One region of the Vibrio harveyi genome, then DNA from elsewhere that is predicted to be linked to it. Evidence: predicted binding sites of a transcription regulator. Region 1 holds the regulator's gene; the other holds the start of a gene.
What was found. Region 1 encodes PurR, which represses purine synthesis genes. Its sites were predicted from a motif close to TNANGNAAACGTTTNCNTNA; they were not measured.
Positions count from the first base shown of each region.

Region 2: a site for PurR is predicted at 5,253-5,272, ahead of purM (phosphoribosylformylglycinamidine cyclo-ligase). Genes of this name have one in related genera too.

Region 1 is NZ_CP125875.1:1,990,424-1,998,152, forward strand. It holds gene mukF (chromosome partition protein MukF) at 1-8, opposite strand, end outside; gene cmoM (tRNA uridine 5-oxyacetic acid(34) methyltransferase CmoM) at 11-802, opposite strand; gene elyC (envelope biogenesis factor ElyC) at 917-1,708, shown strand; gene torR (two-component system response regulator TorR) at 1,790-2,503, opposite strand; gene torD (molecular chaperone TorD) at 2,737-3,384, shown strand; gene purR (HTH-type transcriptional repressor PurR) at 3,831-4,835, shown strand; cyclic di-GMP riboswitch class I at 5,114-5,203, shown strand; gene QMY49_RS09555 (TfoX/Sxy family DNA transformation protein) at 5,320-5,910, shown strand; gene QMY49_RS09560 (TVP38/TMEM64 family protein) at 6,031-6,720, shown strand; gene QMY49_RS09565 (putative signal transducing protein) at 6,720-7,037, shown strand; gene QMY49_RS09570 (alpha/beta fold hydrolase) at 7,070-7,729, opposite strand, start outside.
Region 2 is NZ_CP125875.1:504,518-512,246, forward strand. It holds gene fadE (acyl-CoA dehydrogenase FadE) at 1-861, opposite strand, end outside; gene lpcA (D-sedoheptulose 7-phosphate isomerase) at 1,221-1,796, shown strand; gene QMY49_RS02340 (class II glutamine amidotransferase) at 1,858-2,703, shown strand; gene purN (phosphoribosylglycinamide formyltransferase) at 3,101-3,739, opposite strand; gene purM (phosphoribosylformylglycinamidine cyclo-ligase) at 4,148-5,188, opposite strand; gene upp (uracil phosphoribosyltransferase) at 5,368-5,994, shown strand; gene QMY49_RS02360 (uracil-xanthine permease family protein) at 6,133-7,386, opposite strand; gene QMY49_RS02365 (DUF2066 domain-containing protein) at 7,623-7,729, shown strand, end outside.

The DNA of each region.
Region 1 (7,729 bases):
TCACTCATCGTTATTCCTGTTTATCGTTCTTCTTAGCCCACACATGAATATAGCGGCCTAATGAGAGGTATGGCTCTTGTCGACAAAGTTGTTTTTCTAGCGCCAACACATCTTCAAACTCGTAATCGCCCATGTATTGCATATTACCTATGTAATCACTGAATGAACGAATACCAGATTTACCACAAATACTAAAACCAGAATCTTCTATCCATTGATAAACCTCTTCAGGTTTTAGCCCTTTTTGTGGCTGTAGTTTAAATCTTTTTCGGTGAGGCATGCCGTCTAAAACATGAGGAATGTTGCCACAAACCACATTTTTATAGACCAAGCCGTGGTGGTTATAGAACATAACCGAAGCGATGCCCCCCGGTTTGACCTGCTCCAAAAGCGTTTCAAGTGCGGTTTTCGGATCAACCAACCACTCCATAACGGCATGGAACATGACAAGATCCACCTGCGCTTCCATGTGTTCACCAATGGATTGGACAGGCGAATGAATCAGGCGATACTGCTCAAGCAAACCGTTTTTTTCAATATCCTTCTTTGCTAGTTGCAGCATTTCCGAAGATAGATCACACAAAGCGACATGATGTCCGAGCTTAGCAAGCTTTTGCGACATTTGTGCTAAACCACCACCAGCATCAAGGACTTGTAATGCTTGATGGTCGGCGTCTAATTCACTTAGAATCTGTAGAAAATCTTCCCACACAATGATTTGTCGGATCTCCCCTTTATCGGAGCCGTAAATATTTTTTGCAAATTTGTGGGCGATATCGTCGAAATTGCGGTCTTCTGTCACTTCTGCTGAGTTATCATAACGGATTGTGCCGCTATTCTGTCACAAGGAAAGCAGGAATAAAGAGGGTTATCCTCATTTTTATTATCAATTGATGTTTTTTCGGACTATTTATGTATGTTTGAGCTGAAAAAAGTAATGTCAGCCTTGTTAATGCCGCTTCCGGCATTGCTAATCATAGGCTTGTTAGGTCTTGCTCTCATTAGTTTTACCACGAAACGTAAAACTGGCTGCTTTGTTGTTCTATTCTCTTTTGTCGGCATTTTCCTCGTTGCCTTCCAACCTGTTTCAACCAAGCTTCTGATGCCTCTTGAGCGCGAGTACAAAGCGTTTTTACCTGTATCAGGTAGCATTGACTATGTCATGGTGCTTGGTAATGGTCATGTCGTCGATGATGAGATCCCACCAACTTCTCAACTAAGCCGTACAGCGCTAATGCGCCTTACCGAGGGCATCCGTATTTTACGTATGTACCCTGGCGCTAAGTTAATTTTGTCCGGTTATGCAGGTGGATCTGAAATCAGTCATGCGCGCATGATGGCTAACGTGGCACTTTCTCTTGGTGTCGCAAAGTCCGACATCATCCTTCTCGAAGACGCTAAAGACACATGGGAAGAAGCCCGCCAAGCCGCTGCCTTTGTGAAGCAAAAAGACATTGTGCTGGTAACCTCAGCAAGCCATATGAAGCGTGCTTTGTACGAGTTTAATGCTGCAGGTATCAAGCCAATCCCTGCGCCAACCAACTTTATGGCAATTGATGACATTGAACAGCCATGGCAAAAGTACACTCCGAAAGCTCGTTACTTAGAACAAACCGAATTGTATTGGCATGAGTATTTAGGTGGGTTGTGGCAAAAGTTGCGTGATAACGTAGGTCAAACACCAATGGTTGAAGTAGAACAACCATAAAACACTTAAAAACGATTCAGTGGTCAAATTGCGGAAACAAAAAAGGAGAGCCAATGCTCTCCTTTTTTCTTTAGGTATGATTTAATCACCAGCAAACATGTAGCCTTCACCGTGAACCGTCACAAAGATTTGTGGGTTCTTAGGATCAAACTCCATCTTAGCGCGCATGCGGCGAATCAGTACGTCAATCGTACGATCATTTGGCGCATCCACTCGGTGGCTGATCATATTCAAAATACGCTCGCGGCTTAGTACCTGATTTGGGTACGAGGACAGTGCAACCAATAACTCGTATTCAGCTTTGGTTAGTTTCACTGGCTCACCATTACGGCTTAGAGCTCGACGCTGAATATCAAACGTCCACTCACCGAAGCGCACAATGTGTTCTTCATTAGTGTCGTTCGCTGCTTTTTGAGAACCGCTGCGTGCCGCAGAGATGCGCCATAGCAAGTTCTTCACGCGAACCAATAATTCCCTTAGTTCAAAAGGCTTTGTCACATAATCGTCTGCGCCCATTTCTAGACCAACGATTTTGTCAATGCTATCCGTGCGTCCTGTCACTAATATGATGCCGATATCTGATTGGCTGCGTAATTCACGCGTAAGCATAAGGCCGTCTTCGCCAGGCAGGTTAATATCCAGCATGATTAGGTCAACATCACCGCCTTGAAGCACTTCGCGCATCTCTGCGCCGCTTTCTGCTTCACTGACTTTGTAACCTTCATTTTGGAAATAGCCCGCGAGCTTACTGCGAGTTACAACATCATCTTCTACGACTAATACGTGATAGCTCATTTACACCACTTTCTGTCTTTTTTATTTTCCAAGACGTATTCTATTCATAACTAGTAACATTTCTAGTCATAGATACATTAAAAAGCAAGATTTTGCGATTTTATTGATTCAAAGCAAGCTTATTTACAGCCATTCACAAATACGCATATTTTCCAATAATGCATAACAATTATAGTTACTGCTATTCATCTTAATTGTTTACACTTAAGGGATAACCATTCAGGAGCAAAAAAATGCAAGAAGTGAAAGCTTTTAACGAGAAACGCGCAGAAATCTATTGGTGGTTTTCTAGCCTGTTCGCAAAAGAACTGACAGAGAAAGAACTAGAAACCTACCACAGTGTTGAAATTCGAAGCTTTTTAGCGGGTCTTGGTGAAAACGAATCACTAAAACCAGCTGTTGATACCCTTGTTGATGCACTCAACCGTTTACAAGACCGTGAAGACGCTCAGTTAGAATTAGCAGCGGACTTCTGTGAACTCTTTCTAAAAACAGAAAAGCACGGCGCACTGCCTTATGCTTCAATGTACATCGGCGAATCTGGTTTATTAAATGATAAGCCAGCAGAAGAGATGGAAAAACTGATGGCAGACTTTGGCGTGCAAGTGGACGAAAATCTGAAAGAACCAGCGGACCACTTAGCGGTCGAGCTAGATTTTCTAGGCAACATGATTATCCGCTCGAACGAACTAGAGCAAGATAAACATATGGAAGAAGCGTTCGGAAAACAGAACGAGTTCATCCAACAACACCTTATGACTTGGCTGCCACAGTTTGCTGCTAAATGTAAGCAATTCGACGAATTTGGCTTCTACATTAGCGTTACGCAACTATTAATTGCATTTTGTAAACTGGACAGCACCTACCTTCTTGGTGAATAATTGCCACCTATTTTGGGGAGTCTGTCATTCAGACTCCCTATTTTATTCGTTTGTTTTTAATCTGGCACAGAGAAATACAATCAATTTAGCCGTTAAAATGTGACCTCAGGGGCACAAAACAACTGCCTAGAATATTGCCAGCTTGCTCGCATCAGTCTAAAATGTGAGCGCAAACGATTAAATATGATTTATATGTAAACCGCTGAAATAAAGCGGTTTTTGTGTTTTCTTAACAGGATTGCTGACCAATTCCTCACTTATATAAGAAAGGAATATGAGACTCAGCGATAAATGTTGCTACAAACCTTTTTATACCGATTTCGGAACAACCGCTGCCAAATATCTCAGCAATGCCCCTATTCGCAGTTGCTCGGTTTGCGCAAGACCCTAAGCGTATGGTTGTCTTCACTACGGTATTTACAGTAGCTCGATACAGGACATCATTTATGGCCACTATTAAAGACGTTGCTCGCTTAGCCGGCGTTTCTACCACTACGGTTTCGCACGTAATTAATAAAACTCGCTTTGTTGCTGAAGCAACTCAAGAAAAAGTAATGAAAGCGGTGGATGAACTTAATTACGCACCAAGTGCCGTTGCGCGCAGTTTAAAATGCAACTCAACTCGTACCATCGGTATGTTAGTTACTCAATCTACCAACCTATTCTTCTCTGAAGTAATCGACGGCGTTGAGAGCTACTGTTACCGTCAAGGTTACACTCTGATCCTATGTAACACGGGCGGTATTTACGAGAAGCAACGTGACTACATCCGCATGCTAGCTGAGAAACGTGTAGATGGCATTCTAGTAATGTGTTCTGACCTTACGGAAGAGCTAAAAGAGATGCTTGACCGTCATTCAGATATTCCTAAAGTTGTCATGGATTGGGGTCCTGAAAGCTCACAAGCAGACAAGATCATCGATAACTCAGAAGAAGGCGGTTACATCGCAACAAAATACCTGATCGACAATGGTCATACTGATATTGCTTGTCTGAGCGGTCACTTCGAAAAAGCAGCTTGCCAAGAACGTATTGCGGGTTACCGTCGTGCGATGGCTGAAGCAAATCTAGCCGTTAACGAAGATTGGATTCTTGAAGGCAACTTTGAGTGTGACACGGCTGTCTTAGCTGCAGATAACATCAGTGCTATGGACAAACGTCCAACCGCTGTTTTCTGTTTCAATGACACTATGGCTCTTGGCTTGATGAGCCGCCTACAACAAAACGGTATCAAAGTACCAGACGATATTTCTGTTATCGGTTACGACAATATCGAACTTGCTGAGTACTTCTCTCCACCGCTAACGACGATTCACCAACCAAAACGTCGTGTGGGTAAAAATGCATTTGAGATCCTACTTGAGCGCATCAAAGATAAAGAGCATGAGAAGCGTGTTTTCGAAATGCAACCAGAGATCGTTGTGCGTAATACAGTTAAGAAATTGAACTGATCTCTCACTTGATTTTATAAAGCGCTCCTAGGGGCGCTTTTTTATTGCCTAAAAATAACTTTTTTGGACATTTCATCAGAAAAATAATTTAAAGAACGAAGATAAGTTGCTGTTTTAACTCAAGGTAGCACATATCCTTGATAGACCTTTTGTATTACAATTATACATTCCAGCATATGAAACTTTACACATCAAATTACCACTATTAACTGAACCAAGATCACACTTCAACGTTTGAAACGTGATGTTAATTCAATATACGAAGTATCCTCAAAGAGTCACGCACAGGGCAAACCATCCGAAAGGGTGGGACGCAAAGCCTCCGGCCTGAACCATCTTATTAGATGGAAGGTAGCGGGGTTACCGATGGCAAATATGCATTAAGTGAGTTTACCCTTTAATGACATTGTGTCTGCATGCATTTGCTAATCTCTCGGACCTGATTTTTGGTGGCGTAATATTAATTACACCGAGATAACACACCATGGATAAACCGATACTCAAAGACTCAATGAAGCTGTTTGAGGCACTTGGTAATATCAAGTCGCGCTCAATGTTTGGTGGTTTTGGGCTCTTCGCCGATGAAACGATGTTTGCGCTTGTCGTAAACAATCAACTTCATATTCGAGCTGACCAACAAACTTCATCTGACTTCGAGACTCAAGGACTAAAACCGTACGTCTACAAGAAACGTGGTTTCCCAGTCGTTACGAAATACTATGCAATTTCTGATGATCTTTGGGACACAACCGACCGCTTGATTGAAGTTGCCAAGCAATCCCTCGAGACTGCTAAGCAAGAGAAAAAACAACAAGCAAGCACCAAGCCTAATCGATTGAAAGATCTACCTAACCTGCGTCTAGCAACTGAGCGTATGCTCAAGAAAGCGGGCATTGACTCTGTAGAGCAACTTGAAGCAGAAGGCGCGCTAAACGCATACAAAGCAATCCAAGATACGCATGCCTCTACGGTAAGCCTTGAACTGCTCTGGGCGTTAGAAGGTGCAATCAAAGGCACACATTGGAGTGTCGTACCTCAGTCTCGTCGAGAAGAATTGATGAGTGCTCTTTCCTAAAGCATTTATATCAGCATGACATTGAGTAAAAGCCGCAGTTTTCAAACTGCGGTTTTTTTTTGAAATTTTTTATTGCCCCATTCTGTCTTATTATCTAAGAAGCCAAACGGAGCTATTGATATGAATAAGAAACTGATTTTAGGACTGATCCTACTCGCGACGATTATCTTTTTAGGCGTGAATTTTGGTCAATACCTAACGCTAGAAAACGCGAAGGCGCAACAAGAAGCGTTGAACACTTTTATTAGCGAAAACTTCGTATTCGCTGCTGCCACTTATTTCTTTGCTTACATTGCCATCACTGCGTTTTCGATTCCAGGCGCAGCAGTGGTGACTTTGCTTGGTGCGGCGCTATTTGGTTTCTGGACAAGTTTGCTGCTGGTTTCTTTTGCCAGCACAATCGGTGCAACGATCGCTTTTTTAAGCAGCCGTTACCTATTGAGGGAATGGGTACAGAGTAAGTTTGGAAACAAGCTAGGTGCGATCAACCAGGGTGTAGAAAAAGACGGCGCATTTTACCTGTTTTCGCTACGCTTAATCCCTGTTTTTCCATTTTTCCTAATCAACTTGTTAATGGGTCTAACACCAATGACTATTGCTCGATTCTACTTAACAAGCCAAATTGGTATGTTGCCCGGCACTGCGGTTTATCTGAATGCAGGTACACAGCTAGCAACCATTGATAGTCTTTCTGGAATTGTGTCACCAACCGTATTAGCATCGTTTGCTCTACTTGGTTTGTTCCCTATTATCGCTAAATGGGTTATGAATAAGGTTCGCCCTGCACAAGTACAGAATGGAAACGCTTAATGAAAATATACATCGCTAAAAATCCGGCTGAAGCTCATATCGTTTGTGAGCTTCTTAAAACCGAGCAAATAGCCTGCGAAGTGCGAGGTGAAGGCATGTTCGGATTGAAGGGAGAGCTGCCTTTTAGCGATGATACTGACCCGTATGTTTGGCTTTTACATCCGGAGCAACAGTTGAAAGCATCAGCCATCGTCGAAGACTATCGAAAACAAGCAGAACTTATTTACCAAGATTGGCAGTGCCCACAATGTTCGGAGCAAAATGAAGGTCAATTTGGCGCTTGTTGGCAATGCGGATATCAAATAGGGGAGCCTTAATGGCTCCCCTATTCTTTTCAATCATTTTAAGTTTAAGCGGCTAAGCTTTGCTGCTTAATGAACTCGATAGAGTGTTGATTGAAGTCATCAGGTCGTTCTACATTGCACACATGACCACAATCTGGAATCTCGCGTAGAACACTTTGCTTATGTACCGCAACCATCTCTTTAACTGGCTTGATGAACATGTAATCCCTATCACCCATTAAATACAATGTTGGGATAGGCAGTTCACGATCTTTAAAGTATTTCATCAGAGGATTAACGTCAGCGGCTAAGATGAACCATCGTTTGAATTCTTTCTGGCACAATTTCTTTGCTTCGCGGATAAATAGGTGACGTGATTCTCGTTGGTTTTTTTGCGGCATAACAATGTAGGCAAACAACTTGTACAGCCACATATAAGGCAGAATGTGCTTTCCTAGATTACCTAACTTCACCAGGATTTGTGAGCGGGTATTTAAACGCGTAACTGCGCCACCAAGAACCATAGAGCGTACTCGCTCAGAGGCTAACTCAGCCAAATTACGAACAATAATAGTACCCAAAGACATACCGACAAAGTGCGCAGACTGAATCTTAAGATGATCCAAAACTTTTAGAATATCTTGAGTCACCGCCGTAAAGGTATAGCGACTTGTCATCAATTCTTTAAGCAGTTGGTTAGATTTTCCATGCCCTCGAAGGTCGAT
Region 2 (7,729 bases), 1.5 Mb from region 1:
TGCGACAGGAGCAAGAGTGATGTAGCGCTTGTTCCATGTTAAGCGCATACCAAGCACTTCTTCGCCTTCCCATTCGCCTTTACATACAATGCCGTAATCTGGGATTGAGCCTGCATCGGAACCTGCTTCTGGGCTAGTTAATGCGAAACATGGGATTTCTTTACCTTCAGCAAGACGGGGTAAGTAGTGGTTTTTCTGCTCTTCAGTGCCGTAGTGTTGCAGTAGTTCACCGGGACCTAACGAGTTTGGAACACCAACGGTAGATGACAAAACGCCAGAAACGCCGGTTAGTTTTTGTAATACCAAAGATTGAGCGTATGCAGAGAACTCAAGACCGCCGTATTTCTTCTTGATGATCATGGCGAAAAACTTATTGTCCTTAAGGTATTGCCACACTTCTGGTGGTAAATCTGCAAGTTCGTGTGTTACCTGAAAGTCACTAACCATGGCGCACACTTCGTTTACAGGACCGTCTAAGAAGTCTTGCTCTTCTTTACTTAATTTAGGAGCTTTGATGGCATGAAGTTTTTGCCATTCAGGTTTGCCCTTAAATAGTTCTGCTTCCCACCACACTGTACCGGCGTCTAATGCTTCTTTTTCGGTTTGAGACATAGCAGGTAGGACTTTCTTAAACAGAGCAAGTGCTTTTCGGCTAATGAGGGATTGACGAATGCTAGAAACCGCGAACACTGCAACGGCAAGAACGTAAAGTACCCAGCCAATAAAACCAACTGAGCCTGCGATAGTCAGTGCTAGCATGGCAGATGTTAGCAGGCTGACGGATTTCACGAGTGACATTCTGTGGTAAAGCGTAATGCCTAACACAACTGTCATCGCTACGATTGAGAGCAAGATGTCCATATGTTTTTTCCTTCTCAGACTTTAATTATGTTGTACGTCTGTATTTTGGTAAGAGGTCTAACCAGTTCTCATAAGTGTAATCAAAATATTAAAGAAATGTAAAACACAACATTGAGCAAAAAGTGATCTAAGTAGAGTTAAAATTCTAAAGTTGAGAGTTGGGTGATGATTTCATAAGCAAGTTAGCAAGTTTATTACCGTGAAGAATCCAAATCTTGTGGTTCGCTATCGACACTAATTCTCGTTTGTGGGTAAACTCAGAGTAATGAAATGTGCAAGGCAATTGCCTCATCAGCACAATTTGCTAAGCGAGAGGCTCAACCTCACTGTTTTGGCCGAAATAATAAAGAGAACGTCTTATGTACCAAGATCTGATTAGAAGTGAATTAAACGAAGCTGCTGAAGTTCTGAACAAGTTTTTAAGTGATGATCACAACATCGCGCAAATCGAAGCAGCAGCGAAAATGATTGCTGATTCTTTCAAGCAAGACGGTAAAGTTCTGTCGTGTGGTAACGGTGGTTCGCACTGCGACTCAATGCATTTTGCAGAAGAGCTAACAGGTCGCTACCGTGAAAACCGTCCAGGTTATGCTGGCATCGCTATTTCAGATCCAAGCCACCTTTCTTGCGTAAGTAACGACTTTGGCTATGACTTTGTCTTCTCACGTTATGTAGAAGCAGTGGGTCGCAAAGGTGATGTTCTGTTCGGTCTATCGACTTCTGGTAACTCAGGTAACATCTTAAAAGCGATTGAAGCAGCCCAAGCAAAAGGCATGAAGACGATTGCGCTAACGGGTAAAGATGGCGGTAAGATGGCCGGTCTTGCAGACATCGAGATCCGCGTACCGCATTTCGGTTATGCAGACCGTATCCAAGAAGTACACATCAAGATCATTCACATCATTATTCAATTGATCGAAAAAGAGATGGAATAAGATTTACAACTAAGCTGAATGATGGCTTAGTTGTGTTTTAAGGTAAGGAGTTCGTTAAACCATGTGTGAATTGCTCGGCATGAGCGCAAATGTTCCAACCGATATTTGTTTCAGTTTTACTGGATTGATGCAGCGCGGTGGTCGTACTGGTCCGCATCGTGATGGTTGGGGAATCACTTTTTATGAAGGAAAGGGATTCCGCACTTTCAAAGATCCAAACCCAAGTTGTGACTCAAAGATTGCTGAATTAGTGCAAAACTACCCGATAAAAAGTCGCGCAGTAGTGAGTCATATTCGTCAAGCTAACCGAGGTGGTGTGAATCTGGAAAACACCCATCCGTTTACGCGTGAGCTTTGGGGGCGTTACTGGACTTTTGCACACAATGGTCAGCTGACCGATTACCAAGATTTGTACACAGGGCGTCACCGTCCGGTAGGGCAAACTGACAGTGAAATGGCATTTTGCTGGCTATTAAAGCAGATGGAAGATAAGTATCCTGAGCCTCCTCAGGATATGGAAGCGGTCTTTATCTATGTCGCTGAATGTTGCGACAAGCTAAAAGAGAAAGGCGTGTTCAACATGCTGCTCAGCGACGGTGAGTTTGTGATGACTTACTGTACCAACCATTTGTATTGGATTACCCGTCGAGCTCCATTTGGCAAGGCTGCTCTGTTGGATGAAGATGTAGAAATCAACTTCCAAGAAGAGACGACACCAAATGATGTGGTTTCTGTGATTGCAACTCAGCCGCTTACTGGCAATGAAACATGGCATCGTATGAAGCCGGGCGAGTACGGTTTGTTTCACGTTGGGGAATTGGTATTGAACAATGCCAAAGCTCTGGAAGATGTTCCATTTGCTGCACCGAAGCCAGGTAACCAAGCGCCAACTGAGCCGCTGGAGTGATGGTTTTTTGCGATGAATATCTAAATAAAGCTCGCTTAATCGCGAGCTTTATTTTTATGCGTCTTAAACCGAAGGCGGGTACAGATGAGCATTCTTACTTCCTAGCGTATTGATAATAGATTCCTAGTCTCGCTAAGGCTCGCTGGAATGACGTAAATGATTGAAGTGAAATTGATTTTTCTTTGCCTGCAGCGTCATTCTGAACGACGAGGAACGAGTCAGATTCAGAATCTACTATCCGAGTGTTGTATTGCTAAGGTGGTGTCAGGGACTTTTTAGGTTGTTAGTTTTGGTTTCTAGTTTGACAACGGCTTCATTGAGCCAAGCTTATAAGATTTAAAATAACAAAAGGCAGCCTGATGGCTGCCTTTTTGCGTTTGGAATTTGGTATTCAGAATTACTCGTCAGCGTAGCCGTGTTCACCAAGCTCAAAACCATCAAGAAATGCTTTGCCATCTTTCATGGTTAAGCGCTCTTCTACTAACCACTTAGTCACCATTGGGTAGATCTTGTGCTCTTGAGTTTGAACGCGAGCGGCTAGAGTATCGGCATCGTCGTCTTCAAATACTGGCACTTTTGCTTGCAATACCACAGGTCCGCCGTCTAATTCTTCTGTCACAAAGTGAACACTGGTGCCGTGTTCTTTGTCGCCTGCATCAATCGCGCGCTGGTGGGTGTGTAACCCCGGGTACTTTGGCAGAAGAGAGGGGTGGATGTTGATCATCTTGCCCAGATAGTGGGAAACAAACGCGCTGCTCAAAATACGCATGTAGCCTGCGAGCACAATGACGTCTGGTTGGTACTCATCGATTTGCTGCATCAGTTCAGCATCAAAGTCTTCGCGTGAATCAAATGCTTTTGGATCGACAAAATGGTCGTTCACATCAAACTGCTTTGCACGTTCTAAACCATAAGCGTCAGCTTTGTTGGAGAATACGGCTGCGACTTGTGCATTTGGCATGTTGTCTTCGCAAGCTTCCAAGATAGCTTGCAGGTTACTGCCGTTACCTGAAATGAGGACCACTATGTTTTTCATGATATTGAGACTGCCTTGATACTGTAGGTTTGACGTGCGTAATTGCTAAATTACCTACTATTAGAATGGTTTTCGATGTTCCAGATAGCAGAATGAGGACTATATCCCCAAATGACTTCATTAGGCTGGATTCAGAGCTTTGTCACCAATTCTAATTCAAGGAAAACAACGCAGTGGAATAGTAAGCTCTTTCCAAGTTGTTTGACGATGAAATCGTATTGGTGACATGCTCCCGAAGGGCGAGCTGTATTGGCTTGTATACTTTGTTAACGATTTTTGATTTAGAACCACTAGATCTTCAAATCGTTGTCGCGCCTACAAACCAATTCATTCTCGCTGAACCAGCATTTAGAAGTTATTTGGGGATAACATCCCCATTCTTTTTATTTTTTGAGCTTGATTCGCAAGTTATTGGATTTCAACTTGCTCTTCATTGGCTTCTGCTTGAGCAATTTCACCAATCACCCATGCGTTTTCGCCTTCTTCTTTAAGAAGTGCAACTGCTGCGTCCGCTTGGTCTTTTGGTAGTGCAACGACTAGACCAACACCACAGTTGAACGTACGGTACATCTCGTGTGTTTCAACGTTGCCTTTCTCTTGTAACCATTTGAAGATGATTGGCCATTCCCAACTGTTACCATCGATAACGGCTTTGGTTCCTTCAGGCAGTACGCGTGGAATGTTTTCCCAGAAACCACCACCAGTGATGTGAGAGATCGCGTGGATATCGTGTTTCTCAATCATCTTAAGTGCTGATTTGATGTAAATCTTAGTTGGTTCTAGAAGGTGTTCGCCAATAGTGCGACCTGCTAGCTCTTCGTTCTTATCTGCGCCAGAAACTTCTAGAATCTTACGGATAAGCGAGTAACCGTTCGAATGTGGACCGCTAGAGCCAACTGCGATAAGTGCATCACCAGCGGCTACTTTAGTACCATCAATCACATCTTCTTTTTCCACTACGCCAACACAGAAGCCTGCAACGTCGTAGTCTTCGCCTTCGTACATGCCTGGCATTTCAGCGGTTTCACCACCGATAAGTGCACAGCCTGCTTGAACACAGCCATCAGCGATACCAGAAACTACGTCTGCCGCTGTGTCTACATCCAGTTTGCCTGTCGCGTAGTAATCTAGGAAGAATAATGGCTCTGCACCTTGAACGATTAGATCGTTTACACACATTGCCACTAGGTCAACGCCAATAGTGTCGTGCTTGTTCATATCCAGCGCTAGGCGAAGTTTTGTACCAACACCGTCAGTACCAGAAACCAGTACAGGCTGTTTGTATTTAGTTGGTAGTTCACACAATGCGCCAAAACCGCCGATACCACCCATCACTTCAGGGCGACGAGTACGCTTAACCGCACCTTTAATACGATCTACAAGCGCGTTGCCTGCATCAATATCTACACCAGCGTCTTTATAGCTAAGAGAAGAGTTGTTACCACTCACAGGGAAGTCCTCGGTTTTTAAGTTGGATATGAAAACGGCGCTATTCTACCAGTGGTTAAATACAGATAGCAAACGTTTGCGTCGGTTTTTTTCTTTAGTGATCTATCCTGATATCCCTGCAAAAATCATGTATAATCTGAAGGTTTGTTTAAATATTGCCAATAAAGCCGGAGATGGAAATGAAAGTTGTTGAAGTTAAACACCCTCTAGTAAAACATAAAATCGGTCTAATGCGAGAAGGTGACATCAGCACGAAGCGTTTTCGTGAGTTAGCGACAGAAGTCGGTAGCCTACTTACTTACGAAGCGACTGCAGACTTTGAAACAGAGAAAGTAACCATTGAAGGTTGGAATGGTCCTGTAGAAGTTGACCAAATCAAGGGTAAAAAAGTAACAGTAGTGCCAATCTTGCGTGCAGGTCTAGGCATGATGGATGGTGTTCTAGAGCACATGCCAAGCGCGCGTATCAGTGTTGTTGGTATCTACCGCGATGAAGAAACACTAGAGCCAGTACCATACTTTAACAAGCTTGCTTCTAACATCGATGAGCGTATTGCTCTAGTTGTTGACCCAATGCTTGCAACAGGTGGTTCTATGATCGCGACTATCGACCTTCTAAAAGAGAAAGGTTGTCAGGCAATCAAAGTACTTGTTCTTGTCGCTGCTCCTGAAGGTATCGAAGCGCTAGAAAAAGCTCACCCAGACGTTGAGCTATACACAGCTGCAATCGATGAGAAGCTAAACGACAAAGGTTACATCGTTCCTGGTCTAGGTGACGCTGGTGACAAGATCTTCGGTACTAAATAAGCGTTATTGCTTTTACTGAATTGAATAAATAAAGGCTTGGTGAAAACCAAGCCTTTTTTGTCTCTGCTATGTGGAAGCTAGAAGTTAGATATGAAAGTGATAACCGCGCGACTCAAATCAATTAAGCCGCACGATAAATTACTTCGCGTTGTCTTCTTCCATCTGTGCATTATCCACCACGTGGTTTTCACCAAGATCGTGTGGTAGCACAAGGTTAAGAATGATAGCCACGATACCACACAGGCTCACACCTTGTAGGCTGAACTCGCCAATACCGAAAGCCATGCCACCGATACCAAATACCAGTGTTACTGCGACGATCACTAGGTTACGTGATTTGTGCAGGTCCACATTGTTTTTGATGAGCGTGTTTAGACCGACGGTTGCGATAGAACCGAACAATAGGATCATGATGCCACCCATAACCGGAACAGGGATCGTTTGTAGAATGGCTCCGAGCTTACCCACTAAGGCAAGTACGATTGCCGTGATCGCCGCCCATGTCATGATCACAGGGTTAAAGGCTTTAGTCAGCATCACTGCGCCCGTTACTTCGCTGTAAGTTGTATTTGGTGGAGCACCAACCATAGAAGCCGCAATTGTTGCCACCCCGTCACCCGCAATCGTGCGGTGAAGACCAGGTTTCTTGAGGTAGTTTTTACCCGTTACGTTTGAGATAGCCAGCATGTCTCCTACGTGCTCTACCGCTGGTGCAATCGCAACTGGGATCATGAATAAGATAGCGTTGATGTTAAACTCTGGCGCTGTGAAGTTTGGCATGGCTAGCCAAGCTGCTTGAGCTACTGGAGTGAAATCAACCACACCATAGAAAAGCGAAACAGAGTAACCCGCTAAGATACCGCCGACGATAGGCACCAGTTTTAGGAAGCCTTTCGCGAATACACTCAGTGCGATGGTCGTTAGCAATGACACTGCTGAAATGATAACTGCAGCATCACCATTTACGAGTTGGATGGCACCGTCACCGGTTTTACCTACCGCCATGTTTACTGCTGTTGGTGCCAAACCAAGACCAATGACCATAATCACCGGACCTACCACAACTGGTGGTAAAATTTTATGGATGAAGCCGACACCACGCACTTTGATCATCGCACCAAGCGCGACATAAACCAAACCCGCCGCCATTAAGCCGCCCATAGTCGCACCGATACCCCAAGTTTGGATACCGAACATAATAGGAGCAATAAACGCAAAAGAAGAGGCAAGGAAGATAGGAACGGAACGTTTAGTTATTAGTTGGAAAAGAAGAGTACCGACACCAGCACCAAACAGAGCAACGTTTGGGTCAAGGCCAGTAAGAAGTGGTACTAATACGAGAGCACCAAAAGCGACAAAGAGCATCTGAGCGCCTTGTAACGCGTTTTTCATAATAATTCCCTATTTCAAAGATACGCAGACAAATCCGGCGAATCTTATCATCTGGCAATCGATTGCAATGTTGCCTAGATCAAACTTTTGTGTGGATTTATAAGGTCGACGAATGTTTAGTTTCACTTACGTGTTTTAACTTGGTCAGAATACAGACAATTCACTCAGTACTCTTCTTGCTCACGGTTTGATAGTTGCTTATCATGCGGGTTCTTGTTCAGAGGATTATGAAAACTATGCGCTATTTAGCTCTCTTATTGATAGGTTGGTTGTCTCTGCCAGTTTATGCATTAACTCAGGTAGATATCTATCGTGCCGAAGTGGCGATCGACGGTGAGCAAAA